Regions from separate parts of the Methylobacterium sp. WL64 genome, predicted to be linked through region 1. Evidence: predicted binding sites of a transcription regulator. Region 1 holds the regulator's gene; the other holds the start of a gene.

Evidence for each region. The regulator LexA, encoded in region 1, represses DNA repair genes until DNA is damaged. The targets are predictions, from matches to a motif close to TGTTCNNNNTGTGTTCNG.
Region 2: a site for LexA is predicted at 2,818-2,835, ahead of FV242_RS03260 (trna delta -isopentenylpyrophosphate transferase). Genes of this name have one in related genera too.

Annotation. Positions count from the first base shown of each region.
Region 1 is NZ_VRVA01000069.1:309-9,463, forward strand. Features, by position in the region: gene FV242_RS22550 (histidine kinase dimerization/phosphoacceptor domain -containing protein) at 40-1,161, shown strand; gene FV242_RS22555 (response regulator) at 1,158-1,607, shown strand; gene FV242_RS22560 (hypothetical protein) at 1,652-2,119, shown strand; gene fae (formaldehyde-activating enzyme) at 2,120-2,659, opposite strand; gene FV242_RS22570 (hypothetical protein) at 2,716-2,916, opposite strand; gene FV242_RS22575 (hypothetical protein) at 2,915-3,130, shown strand; gene FV242_RS22580 (hypothetical protein) at 3,166-3,618, opposite strand; gene FV242_RS22585 (biliverdin-producing heme oxygenase) at 3,869-4,468, opposite strand; gene lexA (transcriptional repressor LexA) at 4,789-5,508, shown strand; gene FV242_RS22595 (ComEC/Rec2 family competence protein) at 5,502-7,775, opposite strand; gene gltX (glutamate--tRNA ligase) at 7,946-9,155, shown strand, end outside.
Region 2 is NZ_VRVA01000004.1:10,715-17,952, forward strand. Features, by position in the region: gene FV242_RS03245 (MATE family efflux transporter) at 1-1,096, shown strand, start outside; gene FV242_RS03250 (carboxymuconolactone decarboxylase family protein) at 1,495-1,917, opposite strand; gene FV242_RS03255 (MerR family transcriptional regulator) at 1,853-2,281, opposite strand; gene FV242_RS03260 (trna delta -isopentenylpyrophosphate transferase) at 2,898-3,584, shown strand; gene FV242_RS03265 (hypothetical protein) at 3,618-3,929, shown strand; gene FV242_RS03270 (tRNA1(Val) (adenine(37)-N6)-methyltransferase) at 3,942-4,685, opposite strand; gene FV242_RS03275 (DUF2007 domain-containing protein) at 4,682-4,906, opposite strand; gene FV242_RS03280 (polyprenyl synthetase family protein) at 5,074-6,093, shown strand; gene FV242_RS03285 (protein-L-isoaspartate O-methyltransferase) at 6,350-6,952, opposite strand; gene FV242_RS36255 (hypothetical protein) at 7,004-7,153, opposite strand; gene FV242_RS03290 (MarR family winged helix-turn-helix transcriptional regulator) at 7,197-7,238, opposite strand, start outside.

The sequences.
Region 1 (9,155 bases):
CCGGAGGTCACGAACGCCGGGCATGAAAGAGTCGATTCGATGGAACAGCCCGACGCTTGGCATCTGACGGACCGGCTCGATGCCGAACACGGCAAGGGCGATCCGTTCGCCGCCGCGGTCCGTGCCACGCGGATGGCGATGATCGTGACCAATCCGCGCCTGCCCGACAACCCGATCGTCTTCGCCAACGACGCGTTCCTGCGGATGAGCGGCTATGACCGCCAGGATGTGCTCGGCCGAAACTGCCGCTTCCTCCAGGGGCCCGACACCGACCGGGGCGCCGTGGCGCTGATCCGGGAGGCCGTGGCGGCCCAGCGCGACATCGCGATCGACGTCCTGAACTATCGCAAGGACGGGGCGCCGTTCTGGAACGCCCTGTATCTCAGCCCCGTCGCCAACGAGGCCGGCGAGGTGCTGTTCTTCTTCGCCTCGCAGCTCGACGTCACCGATCGCGTCGACGCGCACCTGCAGGTGCAGAAGGAGAAGGACCATTTCGAGGCCGAGGTCGCCCGCCGGACCCGCGACCTCACCGAGGCCCTGGCCACGCAGACCATGCTGGTCCACGAGGTCGATCATCGGGTCAAGAACAACCTCCAGATGATCGCGGCCCTCCTGGCCATGCAGACGCGGGCGATCACCGATCCCGCCGCCCGCGCCGCGATGGAATCCATGCTGACCCGGGTGGAGGCCCTCGGCACGGTCCACCGCAGGCTCTACCAGTCCAACAACGTCGAGCGGTTCGACGTGGCCGAGTTCGCCCGCGACCTCGCCACCGACCTGATCCGCGGTTCCGGGACCGACCGGATCCGCCTGCACCTGGATCTGGAAACCGTGGAGATCCCGGTGACAAAGGCCCCGCCGGTGGCGCTGATGATGAACGAGCTGATCACCAACGCCCTCAAGCACGCCTTCCCGGACCACCGCGCCGGCCGGCTCTCCGTGACGGTGGCGCCGGACGACCGCCACTTCACCATCAAGATCGCCGACGACGGCGTCGGCATGCCCGTGCAGGTCATGGAGCAGCGCTCGTTCGGCAAGCGGCTGATCGGCACCCTCTGCCGCCAGCTCAATGCCAGCATCGCCTGGCAGGCGAACGACCCGGGCACGATCGTCAACGTTCGCCTGCCCCGCGAATTGGCTACCGGTCCGGAGGCCAGATGAGCGAGCCGATGCGAATCCTCGTCGTCGAGGACGAGGCCCTGATCCTGATGCAGATCGAGATGATGCTGGAGGAGGCCGGCTATCGCGTCGTGGGCACCGCCATGACGGCGGCAGAGGCGATCGCCCTCGTCCACGAAACCCGGCCCGAACTGGTGCTGATCGACCTGCGCCTCGGCGATGATTCCTCGGGCGTGGACGTGGCGCACGCGGTGCGCGCCATCGGCGGCATCACGGCCGCCTTCATGACCGCCAACGCCCGGGCCCTCTCGGACGATCTGGAGGGCGCCACGGCGGTGATCGCCAAGCCGTTCACCGGAGCGGTCCTGGAGGAATCCCTGGCCTACCTCGAGGATTGCGTCCGCCGGCCGCCGCCGGCCGAGCTGGTGCCGACCGGGATGCGCCTCGCCCCGGCCCTGCTCAAGAGCTTCGCCCAGATGCGGCAGTGAACGCCGCCCTCGACACCTCCGGCCCGGCGCGTAGAGTGCCGGCCATGTCAAGCTTCCGCGTCGCCCGCCCGCTCCTGGCCACATTCCTCGCGGCCCTGGCCGGCCTGCCCCTCGCCGCCCGGGCGGAGCCGTGTGACGACCTCGCCCAGCAGATCGCCGGGGCGATCGGCGGCAAGGTCGGCAAGCGCGCCGGGCCGAGCATCGACATCCGCCTGGCCGGTCCGATCAAGTTCGACGTGACCTGCCGGGCCGAGCCGATCGTGCAGGCGACCTCCGCGGAGCCCGCTCCCTCGGCGGCCTTCTTCCGCGACCTCGCGGCGGCCTCGGAGATCCTGGTCGGCGAGCCGGCCGCGCGGGTCGAGCCGATCATCGCCGACGCCTACCGGACCGCCCTGTCGGACCGCCGCAAGTCGTTCATCCAGCAGAACGGCTGGTCCGCCTCCTGCTACACCGATCCCGGCAGCAGCGCGATGCGCACCCTGTGCTCGGTGGGGCGCATCCCGCCGCGCTGATCAATACTCGATCACGTCCTGAAGCGCGTAATGCTTCACGGTCTTCCGGTTGGCGATCAGCTCGTCCACGGTCGGCTCGCCCTTGAGGGCCCGGGCGATGGCGAGCTTCGTCGCCTCGTAGTTGGTGCGGTACAGGTCCTTGCGGTCGAGGTTGTCGTCCTCCGCGCAGCGCGGGTCGAGCCAGATCATGATGATCATGCACAGCTCGTCGAGACCGTCCTTGGGCAGCACGCCCTCGATGATGCAGTCCACGATCGCGTCGCCGGTGGCGGCCTGGACGACGCCGCCGAGCAGCTCGACATACTCGGCCGTGTGGATCGTCGCCTTGGTGGTCATCATCGTGGCGGGGCGCACGAGCTGGTTGAGGTCGCGCACCACGAACATCCGGGTGTGGCCCTGGACCTGCCCCATCATCGACGCGAAGGCCTGACCCACCGGCCCGCGGACCGAGCCGATCAAGACCTCGGGCATGGCGTCGGTGTACTGCCCGTCGGCGGCCAGGACGGTGGCCTCGCCGGTGCGGAACCAGATCTCTTGCATGTGTCGCGACTCCCCGTGTCAGGTCGCCCGGGGGAGACATCATCGAGGCGCCGGCGTCAATCGCTCCGGAGCAGGCCGACCCCGTCGAGGGCGCCGACCCCGGCGATCGCCACGGTCGGGCCGGCGCTCTTGAGGAACTCGGATCCGCGGGGCAGGGAAGTCGGGTGCGGCGCGACGCGGGAACAGTCCCGGGCCAGGGCCGTTCCGGCCGGAGCCTGCGGCGTTGTCTCGGGTCCGGCAGCCGGGAGGGATGTCATGACGGAGAGCACGGATCGGGGGGGCGGCTGGAGCCTCCAGGCGAGCGCCATGCCGGACGGGGTACGGCTCGAACTCGCCCTCGCCGACCTCGGCGGCGGCCCGGTCACCGCGGCGATCGTGCTGGACCGGGCGGAGGCCCGGGCCTTCGCCCGCGCCCTGCTGGCGGCGGCCGGCGATGCGGCCGAGCGCACCTTCCCCAAGCCGGGCGCCTGACCGGGCGGGCTCGGGGCCGGCGCGGGCGGCTCAGATCATTGTTGGATGAAGCCCGGATTGCGGCCCGGCAGGCGCGGCACCACCGTGCCCCGCTTCTCGATCGGCGCGTCGCAGGCGTAGGTGAATTCGCTCTTCTGCGGATCGAACACCGTCTCGCCGGTGATCCGGCAATCCTCCCGCACGGTCTCGTCGAGATAGGCGCGGGCGGCGGTGCGGAAGCGCTTCACCCGGGTCGCGGCCGGATCGGGATCGATCCGCACCTCGCTGAGATTGCAGCCGGTGTACTCGCGCAGGGCGTTCGAGACGACGAGCATCCGGCGCACCTGCCGGTTGTCGTAGACCTCGTAGGGCTCCTTGCAGCCGATGGTGACCACCTGCGGGGTGAGCGCCACGTAGTTGCGCGAGATATACGAGAACCCGGTGGTGCAGCCGGCCAGCGCCAAGCCGACGGCCCCGGCACCGATGGGCAGAAGAGCCGCGCGTCGCATCCTCGTCATCCCAAGCCCAATTCCAGCCCAGTCTCGAAGCCGCCGGGACGATCCGCCTGCCCCGCCGACCGGGTCAAGCACCTCGGCGCATTGAAACGGCGCCGCTTGCCCAGTCAATTCGTTTGTCGCCCGAGATGCCGTTCCAGGCGTCCGCGACCGGTCATCGCCCGACTCGGCGGTGGACGGCGCGCGTGACAGGCTTTGTTGCTGCGCCAGGGCGGCGGAACGATCCGACCGGGTGGCGGCGCCGTCAGTCCTCGAAGACGTCCCCGACCAGCCGGCGCACGAACTGGAACGCCTCCGTCGCCCCCGCGGCGACGCGTTGCTCCCCGGTCTCCCGGAGTTCGACCCGGTCGAGGGCGGCCGTGAAAAGCCGCCAATGCAACCCGCGTCCTTCGGGATGTCCGGCAAGATGGCGCGCACCGTGGGTTTCCGACAGGCCGAGCGCCCGGGCCTCCTTGAGCAGGATGGCCGCCCCGAGATTCGAGCCCTCGGCGACGTAGAGCCAGCCCAATCCCTGCGCCGGTTCGATCGTCCCGAAATGTTCCTCGGACGCGCCGTCAGGGACGGGCGCTCCGACATCGCGCAGATCCTGCTGGATCAGGGGCAGTCGGCGCCTGCCGTCGAGATCGGGCAGGACATGGGCGAACGCGCCATCGCGATAGACTCGATCGACGACCGCATGGAACCTGTACTGGATCTGGAGGAACAGCGCGTAGCGCTCCAGGCTCGCGAACGGCTTTGCCGCCATGATGCGCCGGTCGAGCTGATCATGGGCGGCCGCGGTCGCCACTCTCAGGCGCTTCACGCGGCTGCAGGTCTCGGCGATGTCGGATGATGCGGCGTCCATGCGATCTATGTCTGTCGTCCGGGCAAGGTGCCGTGGGCAGACGTGAGCGGCCCGCCGCGCCACTCTGACCGTCCCAGCCTATGGACCATTCCGGCGATTCAGGTCACCAAGGCTGGCCCGGGATCGTGCCGATCCTGCCAGACCGGTTCTGCCATGGCGGCGCGACCGCGTCACGGCACACAACGGCCGCATCCGCACATCGCCGATCGATCAAGCTCAGCCGATCACGCTTGCGGAACACTTGCGGAACGTTTAACGTGTTCGTGATTTGTTTCCGCGACCGCATCGATGCGGTCCTCCAAGCCGCGAGTCCCCCGTCGATGCTCACGCGCAAGCAGCTGGACCTCCTGCGTTTCATCCAGAGCCGCATGCAGGAATGTGGCGTCCCGCCCTCGTTCGACGAGATGAAGGACGCCCTCGATCTGAAGTCCAAATCGGGCATCCACCGGCTGATCACGGCCCTCGAGGAGCGCGGCTTCCTGCGCCGCCTGCCGAACCGGGCGCGCGCCATCGAGGTGATCCGCATCCCCGAGAGCCTGTCCCAGGCGGCTGCTCCACCTGCGGAGCCCCGCCGCTTCACCCCGAGCGTGGTCGAGGGCGGGAAGTCCAAGCTGCCGGCGCAGCCGGCGACCGCCCGGATGATCGACGACGGCGGCCGCGCCATCTCGATCCCCGTGATGGGCCGGATCGCGGCCGGTACGCCGGTCTCGGCGATCCAGAACCAGAGCCACGCCATCACCATGTCGCCGGACTTCCTGGCCGGCGGCGAGCATTACGCTCTCGAGGTCCGCGGCGACTCGATGGTCGATGCCGGCATCCTGGACGGTGACCTCGTGGTGATCCGCAAGCAGGATACGGCCAATACCGGCGACATCATCGTGGCGCTGATCGACGACGAGGAGGCGACGCTCAAGCGGCTCCGCCGCCGGGGCTCCTCGATCGCCCTGGAGGCCGCCAACCCGGCCTACGAGACCCGCGTGCTCGGGCCCGACCGGGTCCAGATCCAGGGGCGGCTCGTCAGCCTCGTCCGCCGCTACTGAAGGGGTTCGGCCGGCGCGTCGCCAGGCGCGGCCTCGGAACCGGCGACGTCGGCCTCGGCCGGGATCGGCTCGGAGGGTGTTACCACTTTCGGTTGTGGGACAGGCGATGGCCGCGAAGCCGGTGATGCCCGCCAAGGCACGGTACGGCCCGTGTCGCGGGTATAGCGTGCCGTGAAGCCATCCCGGTCGGCCCGGAGTGCGACGGCGCCTCGTTCGGCGAGCACCCGGCGGTCGATCACCAGCGGCCCCGTGCAGGTGGGCGGCGCCGCGAGCCGCGAGATCAGCAGGGCCGCCCGGGCGCAGTCCTCCGTGAAGGCGCGCCGGTCGCGGACCAGGGCGACGGCGCGGCCGTCCGGCAGGCTTGCGGTGCAGCCGAGCCGGTCGCACCGTCCGACAGCCGACGAAGCCTGGATCACCGCCTTCGCCGATCGCCCGTCGCCATCCGCTTTCAGCCACTGCTCCATCACGAAGGCCGAAGGATTGCCGAGGGCCCACAGGACTCCGTCCGGTCCACGCACGGCCGCACCACCGCCCTGCCGGTCGACGTACAGGTCGAATCGCTCCGGAACGACGGCGAGGCCGAGCCCGAGCAGGGCGGGCGGCAGGGCCAGCCAGCGCAGTCGCGATACCGGCAGCGTCGCCAGCAGCAGCCCGGCCGCCAGCAGCATCAGCGCGCCGGTGCCGAAGGCCGGCAGCACCAGGACGGCCCGATTGAAGCCGGCGATCAATTCGGAGATCGCCAGCATGCCGCCCACCGCCTGTCCCATCAGCCACCAGATCGGCCGGTCCAGGGCGAAGGGATAGGCCAGGATCCCGATCACCGCCGCCGGCATCACGACCAGGGAGACCAGCGGCAGGGTAAGGGCGTTGCCGATCAGCCCGAACGGCTGGACCGTCTGGAAATGGTAGGTCGCGAACGGCGCCGTCGCGACCTGTGCCACCAGGGTCGTCGCGAGGGTGCCTGTCACGGCCGAGAGGCCGGTGCCGACGAACCGCTCGATCCGCCCCGCCCCGGGACGCTGGAACAGGCGTCCGTCGATCAGCCGCGCGCAGGCGATCAGCCCGGCCACCGCCCCGAACGACATCTGGAAGCTCGGTCCGAGCAGGCCCTCGGGTTCCCGCGCCAATGCTATCAGGGCGGCCAGCGCGAGGTTGCGCATGGACAGCGCCGGCCGGTCGACCAGGATCGCGCCGAGCATGATCAGCGTCATGATCAGCGAGCGCTCGGCGGCGATGTCCCAGCCCGAGAACGCGCAATAGGCGGTGACGCCCAGCATCGCGAACCCGGCGGCGATCTTCTTGATCGGCCAGACCAGCGCGCAATACGGCACCAGCGCCAAGACGGCCCGCACCAGCCAGAACACCACGCCGGCGGCCAGCACCATGTGGAGGCCCGAGATGGAAACGACGTGATAGATGCCCGCCGCCCGGAGCGCATCGTTGGCGGCCGGTCCGATCAGGCCGCGCTTGCCCGTGACCAGGGCCGCCGCCACGGCCCCCGCTTGCCCGCCCTCGGCCTGCGCGATCCGGCGTGTCAGCGCGTTGCGGGCCTCGTCCAGCAAGGCTGCCAGTCGCAGGCGCAGAGGTGGCGGGGTGGGCGGCTCTCGAACCGTGATCGCCCCGATCAGCGAGCCTACCGCGCCGAGTCCCTGAAAGTAGGCATCCCGGGCGAAATCGTAGCCGCCCGGTCGTGCCGCCTCGGGCGGCGGCAGCAACCTTGCCGTCGCGGCGATGAAGTCCCCGGGCCGCAGGGATGGCGCCTTCCGGAACGAGACCCGCACCCGAAGCGGCCTCAAAGCGGGTTCGAGCCCGGCGAAGCTCTCGACCCTGATCACCAGCCGGGCGCCGACCTCGCGCTCGTCCAGCCCCTCGATCATCCCGGTCAGCGGCCCGATTGTAGTGCGGGTGAGGATCGGCGCCGCCACCTGCGAGACCCGCCAGGTCGCCGCCGCGAAGCCCAGGAAGCCGGCTGTCAGCGCCAGGCAAAGGGCGAGTGCCCCCGGCCGCGCACCCAGGAACGGCGCCGGCGCGAGGGCGAGCGCCGCTCCTGCCAAGGGGGCGGCGAGGAACGGCGTCCCGTCGGCACACCCGAAGAAGACCAGGATCCCGGCGCCGAACGCCACCGCCAGCCACGGGAACAGGCGGCGCTGCTCGACCTCCCGGGTGAGCCCATCGGCGAGCCAGCCGCGGAGCGCCGGCATCGACACCGGGCGCGTGCCGGCCAGCGCCACCGCGCCGCCCGCCAGCCTCGCGCCGATCCGCCGCATCCGCCCCGCCCCGTGCCGGACGACTCAAGTCCCGGCCGGGGATTCTTAACGCACCCGTCGGCCCGTGCTACAGCGGACGCTTCGTGCTACGGGCGCCACGCCGTGCGACGGGCGCCGCCCTGACGCCCTGCACCGCCCCATCGCCCTTCGCCCCCGAACATATCGGCCCGATGTCCTCAGCCGTCGTCACGCGCTTCGCCCCCTCGCCCACCGGATACCTCCATATCGGCGGTGCCCGCACGGCGCTGTTCAATTGGCTGTACGCCCGCCACACCGGCGGCAAGATGCTGCTGCGCATCGAGGATACCGACCGGGAACGCTCGACCAAGGGCGCGATCGACGCGATCCTCGACGGCCTGTCCTGGCTCGGCCTCGATTGGGACGGGGACGTGGTCTTCCAGTTCGCCCGCGCCGAGCGCCATCGCGCGGTCGCCGAGGAGCTGCTGGCCGCCGGCCGCGCCTACCATTGCTACGCCTCCGCGGAGGAACTGACGCAGATGCGGGAGACCGCCCGAGCCGAGGGCCGGGCCCCGCGCTACGACGGGCGGTGGCGCGATCGCGACCCGTCCGAGGCTCCTGCCGGGGTCAGGCCGGTGATCCGGCTGCGCGCGCCCATCGAGGGCGAGACGGTGGTCGAGGATGCCGTGCAGGGGCGGGTGACCTGGGCCAACCGCGATCTCGACGACCTCGTCCTGCTGCGCTCGGACGGGACGCCGACCTACATGCTCGCCGTCGTGGTCGACGACCACGACATGGGCGTCACCCAGGTCATCCGCGGCGACGACCACCTCACCAACGCGGCCCGGCAGAGCCAGATCTTCTCTGCGCTCGGCTGGGACATTCCCAGGATGGCCCATATCCCGCTGATCCACGGCGCCGACGGGGCGAAGCTGTCGAAGCGCCACGGGGCGCTCGGGGTCGAGGCCTACCGCGACCTCGGCTACCTGCCGGAGGCGCTGCGCAACTACCTTGTGCGACTGGGCTGGAGCCACGGCGACCAGGAGGTGTTCTCCACCGACGAGATGATCACGGCCTTCGATCTCCGCGCAGTGGGGCGCTCGGCGGCGCGGTTCGACTTCGCCAAGCTCGCCAACCTCAACGGACTCTACATCCGAGGCAGCGCCGATGCGGATCTGGTCGCCGCGCTCGAGACGATCCTGCCGAACGTCGGCCCGGAGCGCGGCCTCCCGGCGACGCTCCAGCCAGCCCTCAAGGACCAGCTGATCCAGGCCATGCCGGGCCTGAAAGAGCGGGCCAAGACACTGATCGAACTGCTCGACAGCGCCTATTACCTCACCGCCCAGCGTCCCCTGGTGCTCGACGACAAGGCCCGGACGCTCCTGTCCGACGAGGGCCGGGCGCGTCTGGCTGGGGTGCTGC
Region 2 (7,238 bases), on a different contig from region 1:
CGGCCTCGGACTTGGTCTCGTGACCAGTCTGCTCGCGCTGCCGCTGGGACCGCGCCTCTACGCCGCGATGGGCGGCACGGGGGAATCGCTCCAGGCTGCGACGGCCTACGCGAACGTCGTGCTCGGCGGAGCGGTCCTGATCTGGCTTTTCAACGCGCTCGCGGCCGTGATCCGCGGTACCGGCAACATGGCCCTCCCGGCCGGCGTCACCTGCGCCGGCGCCATCGTGCTGATCCCTCTCTCGCCGGCGCTGATCTTCGGCTGGGGGCCGTTCCCGAAGCTCGGGGTCGTGGGCGGCGGAGTCGCTTTCGCGGCCTACTACGCCGCCGGCACCGCCGTCTTCGCCGCCTCGATTTGGTCTGGCCGCGGCGTCCTGCACCCGAGCCGGCGCCTCCCGAGGCTTACCTGGGCGCCGTCCCGCGAGATCCTGCGCGTCGGCCTGCTCTCCGGCATCGCCAGTATCACGTCGAACGTCACGGTCATCGCCGCGACGGGCTTCGTGGGGACGGCGGGGCCGGCCGCGGTTGCCGGGTATGGAACCGGCGCCCGGCTGGAATACCTGCTGGTCCCCCTCGTATTCGGGCTCGGTTCGCCCATTGCCGCCATCGTCGGCACCGCCCTCGGCGCCGGACTGCAGGCCCGCGCCCGTCAGGCTGCGCTCACCGGCGCCATCGTGGCCGGTCTTCTGACGGAGGCCATCGGCGTTGCGGCCGCCCTGTATCCTGAAGCTTGGCTCGGTCTGTTCGGGGGTGATCCGGCCATGTTGGCTACGGGCTCCTCCTATCTCCGCATCGTCGGACCGTTCTACGGGTTCTTCGGGGCCGGCCTTGCTCTCTACTTCGCGGCCCAAGGTGCAGGCCGTGTCGGCTGGCCGCTCACGGCCAGCGTCTTCCGGATGGGGGTGGCGCTGGGGGGGGCCTGGATCGCGGCTATCCTCGGGCTCGGCCCCGCGTGGATGTTTGTTGCCCTCGCGGCTGGGCTCTTCACCATGGGCATCGTCAACGCGGCTGCTTTTGCCACGGGCAAGATGTTCGTGGCCCAGCCCGCGCCGGAACCGGCTGTCCCGCCCCAAGTCCTCACGACGGCCGTTGAGTGACCTCGAAAGGCGTAGAGCCGCCGAACCTGCCGCTCGATGGATGGCCATCAGGGGCCGGCATCGCCCCGCCAATACGGCGTGGCTGAGCGGATTTCCGCCTGTCTGCTTTTGGATGAAAGAGGCGTCGAAGTGGATATCACCGGGGCGCTCCCTCCTCGCCCCTTGCAAGCGGCCGTGAGAGTCAAGCAATGCGACCCGATCGCTACACTTACCGTCTTGGATCGATGACTACCCTGTAGTTGCTGCCCGATCCCCATACGTCTACCGGTAGGTTGCCGTCCCGAGCCCGGCCACGCGCGACTGGTGCGACATCGAAGCCCTGTGCAACGTTTGTCGAATGGCCGGTCAGGTCGACCCGCCTGACCGACGATGCGCCGTTGTCGATGACGAAGGCGGCGTCAGGCCCCTGGGGCACAAGGCTCGGCTGTCGAACGCGCCGCGAACACTTCTTTGGCTGAGAATAATCCGTTTAATGCTGCTGGAAAGCCTGCATAAACGGCCATCTGCATGATAACTTCAGTGACCTCTTCACACGAGAGGCCGACGTTCAGGCCTGCCTCTATGTGGACCTTAAGTTGTGGTGCTGCATTGCCCATCGCCGTTAGTGCCGCGATAGTGGCTATCTCGCGGGAACGCCGTTCTAGGCCGGGGCGGCTGTAAATATCGCCGAAAGGGAACTCGATAAGGTAGGTCGCAAAGTCAGGGGCGATCTCCGCGAGCGAGGCGACGACCTTCTCTCCTGCTTGGCCGTCGATCTCAGCGAGTGCTCGCTGCCCGCGCTCTAGCCGGCTTTCGTCGCCGTTGCGGTGTTGTCGTGTCATACGCCTGCGTCCTCCCGTCAGAGCCGGCGTAGCCGGCGATCTTGGTGTCGAGGACGAGAAGGCAGGCTTGCAGATCGGCCACATGCGCGCGGACGCACTCGCGGTGCTCCCACAGCAAATCACAGCGCTCAGCCTCAGTGATGACGCCACGCTCGCGCAATGCTGCGTATCGCAGCATGTCCCGGATCGGCATACCGGTCGTCTTGAGACGATCTAAGAATGCGATCCACGCTAGGATAGACGCGTCGTAATCACGCTGGTTTGACTGATCTCGGTCAGCATAGGGGAGTAGCCCGATCCGCTCATAGTAACGAATCGTATGGGCAGACAATCCCGAACGCCTCGCGAGTTCTCCGATCTTCACGAATATCTTCTCATCACGACGCTAAGAATGCTGCGGGTTTGAGCGCACTCTAAGTCAAGAAAAAAATCTGGTCGGGCTACGACAGTCTGGTCCTCACCCCGAACTCGAGTTGCCGGGCGGCCAGAAGATGGCCGCTGACCAGAAGGGCCGGCAGCCATCCAAAGGCCGGCACGGGTCGAAAGCATTGGTCCCATGCATGATCGGATCAGATCCGGGCCCGTACTTGCTAGGCTGGTCTTGCGATGATGGCGAGGATCATCGCGAACCCGAACGTTCTCCCGCCTAACCCCGCATCCTGACGCGGGCGCTCCGAGATGAGGCGGTTGGATTGGCACAGGGTGATGGAGCCCGGACCCGTCGCCATCCTGAGCCGCGAAACGAAATCCGAAACGCCCGCGCCATCACCGCCTCCGCGGCAAACCGAGCCCCTGGATGCGTCCTGCGACGCCCCCGCACGCACTGACGCAGCCCCGTCTGATTTCCGCGGACAGCAGACCCCGACCCTTGCGCACGCCGCCGCGATCCCGCATATACGATGAAACAAAACAGGAACAAAAGAGCGTCGCCGTAGAAAGCTGTGGATGACGCGGTTGCCTCTCACCGGAACGAGCCCCGCATGCGAACCGCCGACAAGCAGATCGCCGACATCCTGGTGCGTTACGGGGAGCCCTTCGGGGGCAACGTCTGGCGCGTGCAGGGCACGGCGGTCATCTACCACAAGACGTTGGAGCGGATCGCCGCCCAGGCCGGGATCGTGTTCGAGCCGCCGACGATCATCCGCGCCGAGCGCGACGAGGCCGTGCTGCTGGTCACCGGGCGCCTGCCCGGTGCCAAATCCGGTGCGAAGCCAGCCGCCGACCGGGTCGAGTGGTCGATGGGCGAGGCGCTGGTCAACGTGAACTACCGCGTCTCGGGCAAGCAGGCGGCCTACGTCTACGCCATGGCGGAGAAGCGCGGGAAGGACCGCGTCATCCTCAAGCTGATCGAACTGCACGGCCTGGTCTACTCGGAGGAGGAGGCCGACGAGTTCCGCGCCCACCTGCCCACGGTCCGGGCCGTGGACGAGGATTTCGAGGAGGCCCAGCCCTTCGACGAGGTCACCGAGGCCGAGGGCGACCTCAAGCGCCGCATCGACGGTGCCGAGACGATCAACGACGTGACCGACCTGATGCTCGACGGGGCCACCCAAGCGATCCTGGCGGCGATGCCGCCCGGCACCCGCGACGAGGTCCGCGACTACGCCAAGGCGCGCCTCGTGGCGCTCGGCTGGCCCAAGCGCACCGGCCGCCGCAGCGCCGCCTGAAGTTTCGAACGCTCAAACCCGCAGGAGACCGCCATGCATCTCACGACGCGCCGCCGTACCCTGAAGGCCCGCCGGGACCATCATCGGGGCTGGAGCATCGAGACCCTGTCGTACAGCCCGACCCGGATCGTGCGCCTGGGCGACGAGAAAGTCGCGATCCTGTTCCCGCCGGTCGAGCCCGGGGCTGAGTGGCAGCTCTACCCGCATCCCGACACGTTCCCGGGGCTCAACTTCGACGGGCTGCCCGAGCCGCTGCGCCCAGAGTTTCTGGGATTCTCGGATCTGCCGGCCGTCGAGCGGTTTCTCGGCATCGACGACGCGGTGCCGACGGCCCTCGCGGCCTGACCGGACGGCCCTTCACGCCCGAGGCCAGGGCGCGCCCCGGTGGAGCGCCTCGGCCTCGGGCGTGAAGCCTTGGGGGCCGTGCAGCACCAGCGGCGGCAGCAGGCTCGGAGCCGCGCGGCTGCCCCGGATGCCGGCGATCAGCACCCGGATCGCCGGCGCCTCGGCCCGGGCGTGGACCGGGCGGATCGCGATCCCGCCGTAGCGGCCCTTCATGGCGTCGAGGCAGGCCGGCAGGGCGTCTGCCCGGTGGATCAGCCCGAGCCGGCCCCCCGGTCGCAGGACCGCCGTGCAGGCGCGGATCCAGAGGTCCAGGCCGCTCTCGGGAAACGTGTGTGCCGTCGCCTTGCCGGGATGCGGGGAGGGGCGGTGGCGGCCCGTGGTGAAGAACGGCGGGTTGGTCAGGACGAGGTCGACGCTGTCGGGCTCCAGCCCGGCGGCGCGGCGCTCGGCCGCCGGCGCCAGAACGTCGGCCTCGATCACCGAAGCCGCGATGCCGTTGAGGACGGCGTTGGCCCGGGCCAGCCCGGCCAGTTCGGGGTCGCGCTCCACCAGGGTCGGGCAGGTTCCGGGATGAAGCGCCGCGCAGGCCAGACCCACCGCGCCGGTCCCGGCGCCGACATCGCACAACCGCTCCCCCGGCGCCGGGACCAGCAGCCGGGCGAGCAGCACCGCATCGGTCCCGGCCCGGTGCGCTCCGCGGGGCGGCTGGTGCAGGCGCAAAATCCCGCCCAGGAAGGCATCGGGCTCCGGGCTCACGGGTCACGCAACTCGTGCGCGAGCCCGGCATCCTTGAGCAACCGGCGGGCCTGGGGCGCCCAATCGCCCGGAACCATCAGGCGCTGACCGAACGCCCCGATCGAGCCTTCCATCACGCTCATATGGGTGTCGGCCACCAGGACCGGGATCTCGGCCGCCTCGAGCACCGTGCGGGCAAAGCCGATCAGCACGGGATCATTCGCGGAAATCAGCACGATCATCGCAATTCTTCGAAGGATGCCGGTCGTCCGGCGCATTCGTCGCGTTCGCTGCGCATTCCCTTCGCACCATATCCTCTCTGCGCCGATGTTGCGGCGCCGCGAGGCGCGTGCGAAGGGATCGCCCGCCCCCTGCGGGGGAACCGGACTGGAGGTCGCGGATCTTGGGTATGGCCCTCTCCATCGAGAATCCGAAGCCCGAGACCGAGGCGGGGTTGAACGACCTCGTCGCGCTGGTGGCGGACGGCATGGCGCGGGTCAACACCACGATCCTGTCGCGCACCGGATCCGACGTGGCGATGATCCCGGAGGTGGCCAACCACCTGATCGCCAGCGGCGGCAAGCGGCTGCGCCCGATCCTGACGCTCGCCTGCGCGCAGCTCTGCGGTTACGCCGACCCGTCGGACGGCGACGTGAAGCTCGCCGCCAGCGTCGAGTTCATGCACACCGCGACCCTGCTGCACGACGACGTGGTCGATGAGAGCGACATGCGGCGCGGCCGCGTCGCCGCCCGGATCAAGTGGGGCAACGAGGCCTCGGTGCTGGTCGGCGACTTCCTGCTCGGCCAGGCCTTCCGGATGATGGTCGAGGTCGGCTCCCTGCGGGCGCTCGATATCCTGTCCGCCGCCGCCACGGTGATCGCCGAGGGCGAGGTGATGCAGCTCACCAACGCCAAGAACCTCGATACCGACGAAGCCGCCTACCTGGCGGTGATCCGCGGCAAGACCGCCGAGCTGTTCGCCGCCGCCTGCGAGGTTGGGCCGGTGCTCGCCGGCCGGCCGGAGGCCGAGCAGGTCGCCGCCCGCGCCTACGGGATGAACCTCGGCATCGCCTTCCAGCTGATCGACGACGTGCTCGATTACGGCGGCACCTCGGCTGCCCTCGGCAAGAATGTCGGCGACGATTTTCGCGAGGGCAAGATCACCCTGCCGATCGTGCTGGCCCACCGCCGGGCCAGCGAGGGCGAGCGCGGCTTCTGGCGGCGGACCCTGCAGCAGGGTGAGATCGGCGAGGACGACCTCGGCACCGCCCTCGACCTGCTGCAGCGGCACGGCGCCCTGGAGGAGACGGTGGCCCGCGCCCACGAGTATGGCGCCCAGGCCCGCGCCGCCCTCGACGTCTTCCCGGACGGTCCGGTCAAGGCCGCGCTCAACGGGGCCGTGGATTTCTGCGTGGCCCGGGCGCGCTGAAGAGCGCTCCTTTCGATCTGCGTGCCCCGGGGCTTTCGCCTACTATCGAGCAGGACGCCGACCATGACGCTGGCGTGCGTCTTTACTGGGCTCTGCACGAAATGAGCTTGGACGTCGTTCCGGTGAGCGAGAGGCGCCAAGCGGTTTGCATCCGTGTCGGAGATCTGCGCGCCGAGGGCCATTCGCGCCACGCGGAGGCAAAGATCGGGACCGGCCGCGTTGCCGGCCAGTTAGCCGTGCTCGCCTAATGAGAGCGTCATCCTAAAAGCCTGCACGTTGTGCCAGTTCCGATATGGAGCACGAGGCACCAGCCGCGGGACGCGTCATGGGTCGAGAGGCACCAATCGCCGCCATCGTGCCAGCAGCTTGCATCGGGCGGCGCGTCGAAGTGGATTGAACGAACCGCCGCGAGGGGACCCTGGGCGAAAGCATTGGACAAGCCTACTTCGCCCGCCTCCGGCATGCCCTTGAGGGGAATGAAGCTCGCCATGGAGACTAAACGGGCCGGCCAAGCTGCCTCACCCGTGGCCCGGCGCAGCAAAAGCATGCCGCCCCGGCGGTTTGCGGCCTGGAGCGGGAACAGAAGTCGGCCCGCCGGCCGCAGCGCGTCGAGCCAGGCACGGGCCGGGCGCGGCGCCCCGGCATTGAGGCCGTCCGGCCCCACGAGATGGGCGAGGAGCGCCGTATAATACCCACTGCCGGTCCCGACCCGGACCACGGTCTCCCCGGGCCGGGGCGCGAGCGCATCGAGGCAGAGGGCGTGCAGGCTAGGCTGGCCGATATTGATGCCGCGTGCTGCGTCGAGGGCGACCAGCACGTCCTGATACAGGAAGGCGGGGTCGTCGTCCGGGGTGGTCATGTAGAGTGGGCCGCGATCCTGTGATCGCCAGACATGCGCGGTGAGGATCGACTAGGGCCCCGGGCCGGCGAACGGCTCCCGGGGAACTGCCGCGAAGGCCGCCGTGACGCGCCGGTCGGCCGCATTCGGATTGGCTACCAGCGACGCGTAGAACCCGCGAAGCTTGGCGCTGAGCACCGCCGAACTGTAAGGATCCGGCATCTCCGTTCCCCCCGCGGAAACAGACCATCCAGTCCCCTATGCGTCAGGTCGCCGCGGGGGCGAGTGCGCCCGAGAGCGCCGGCGC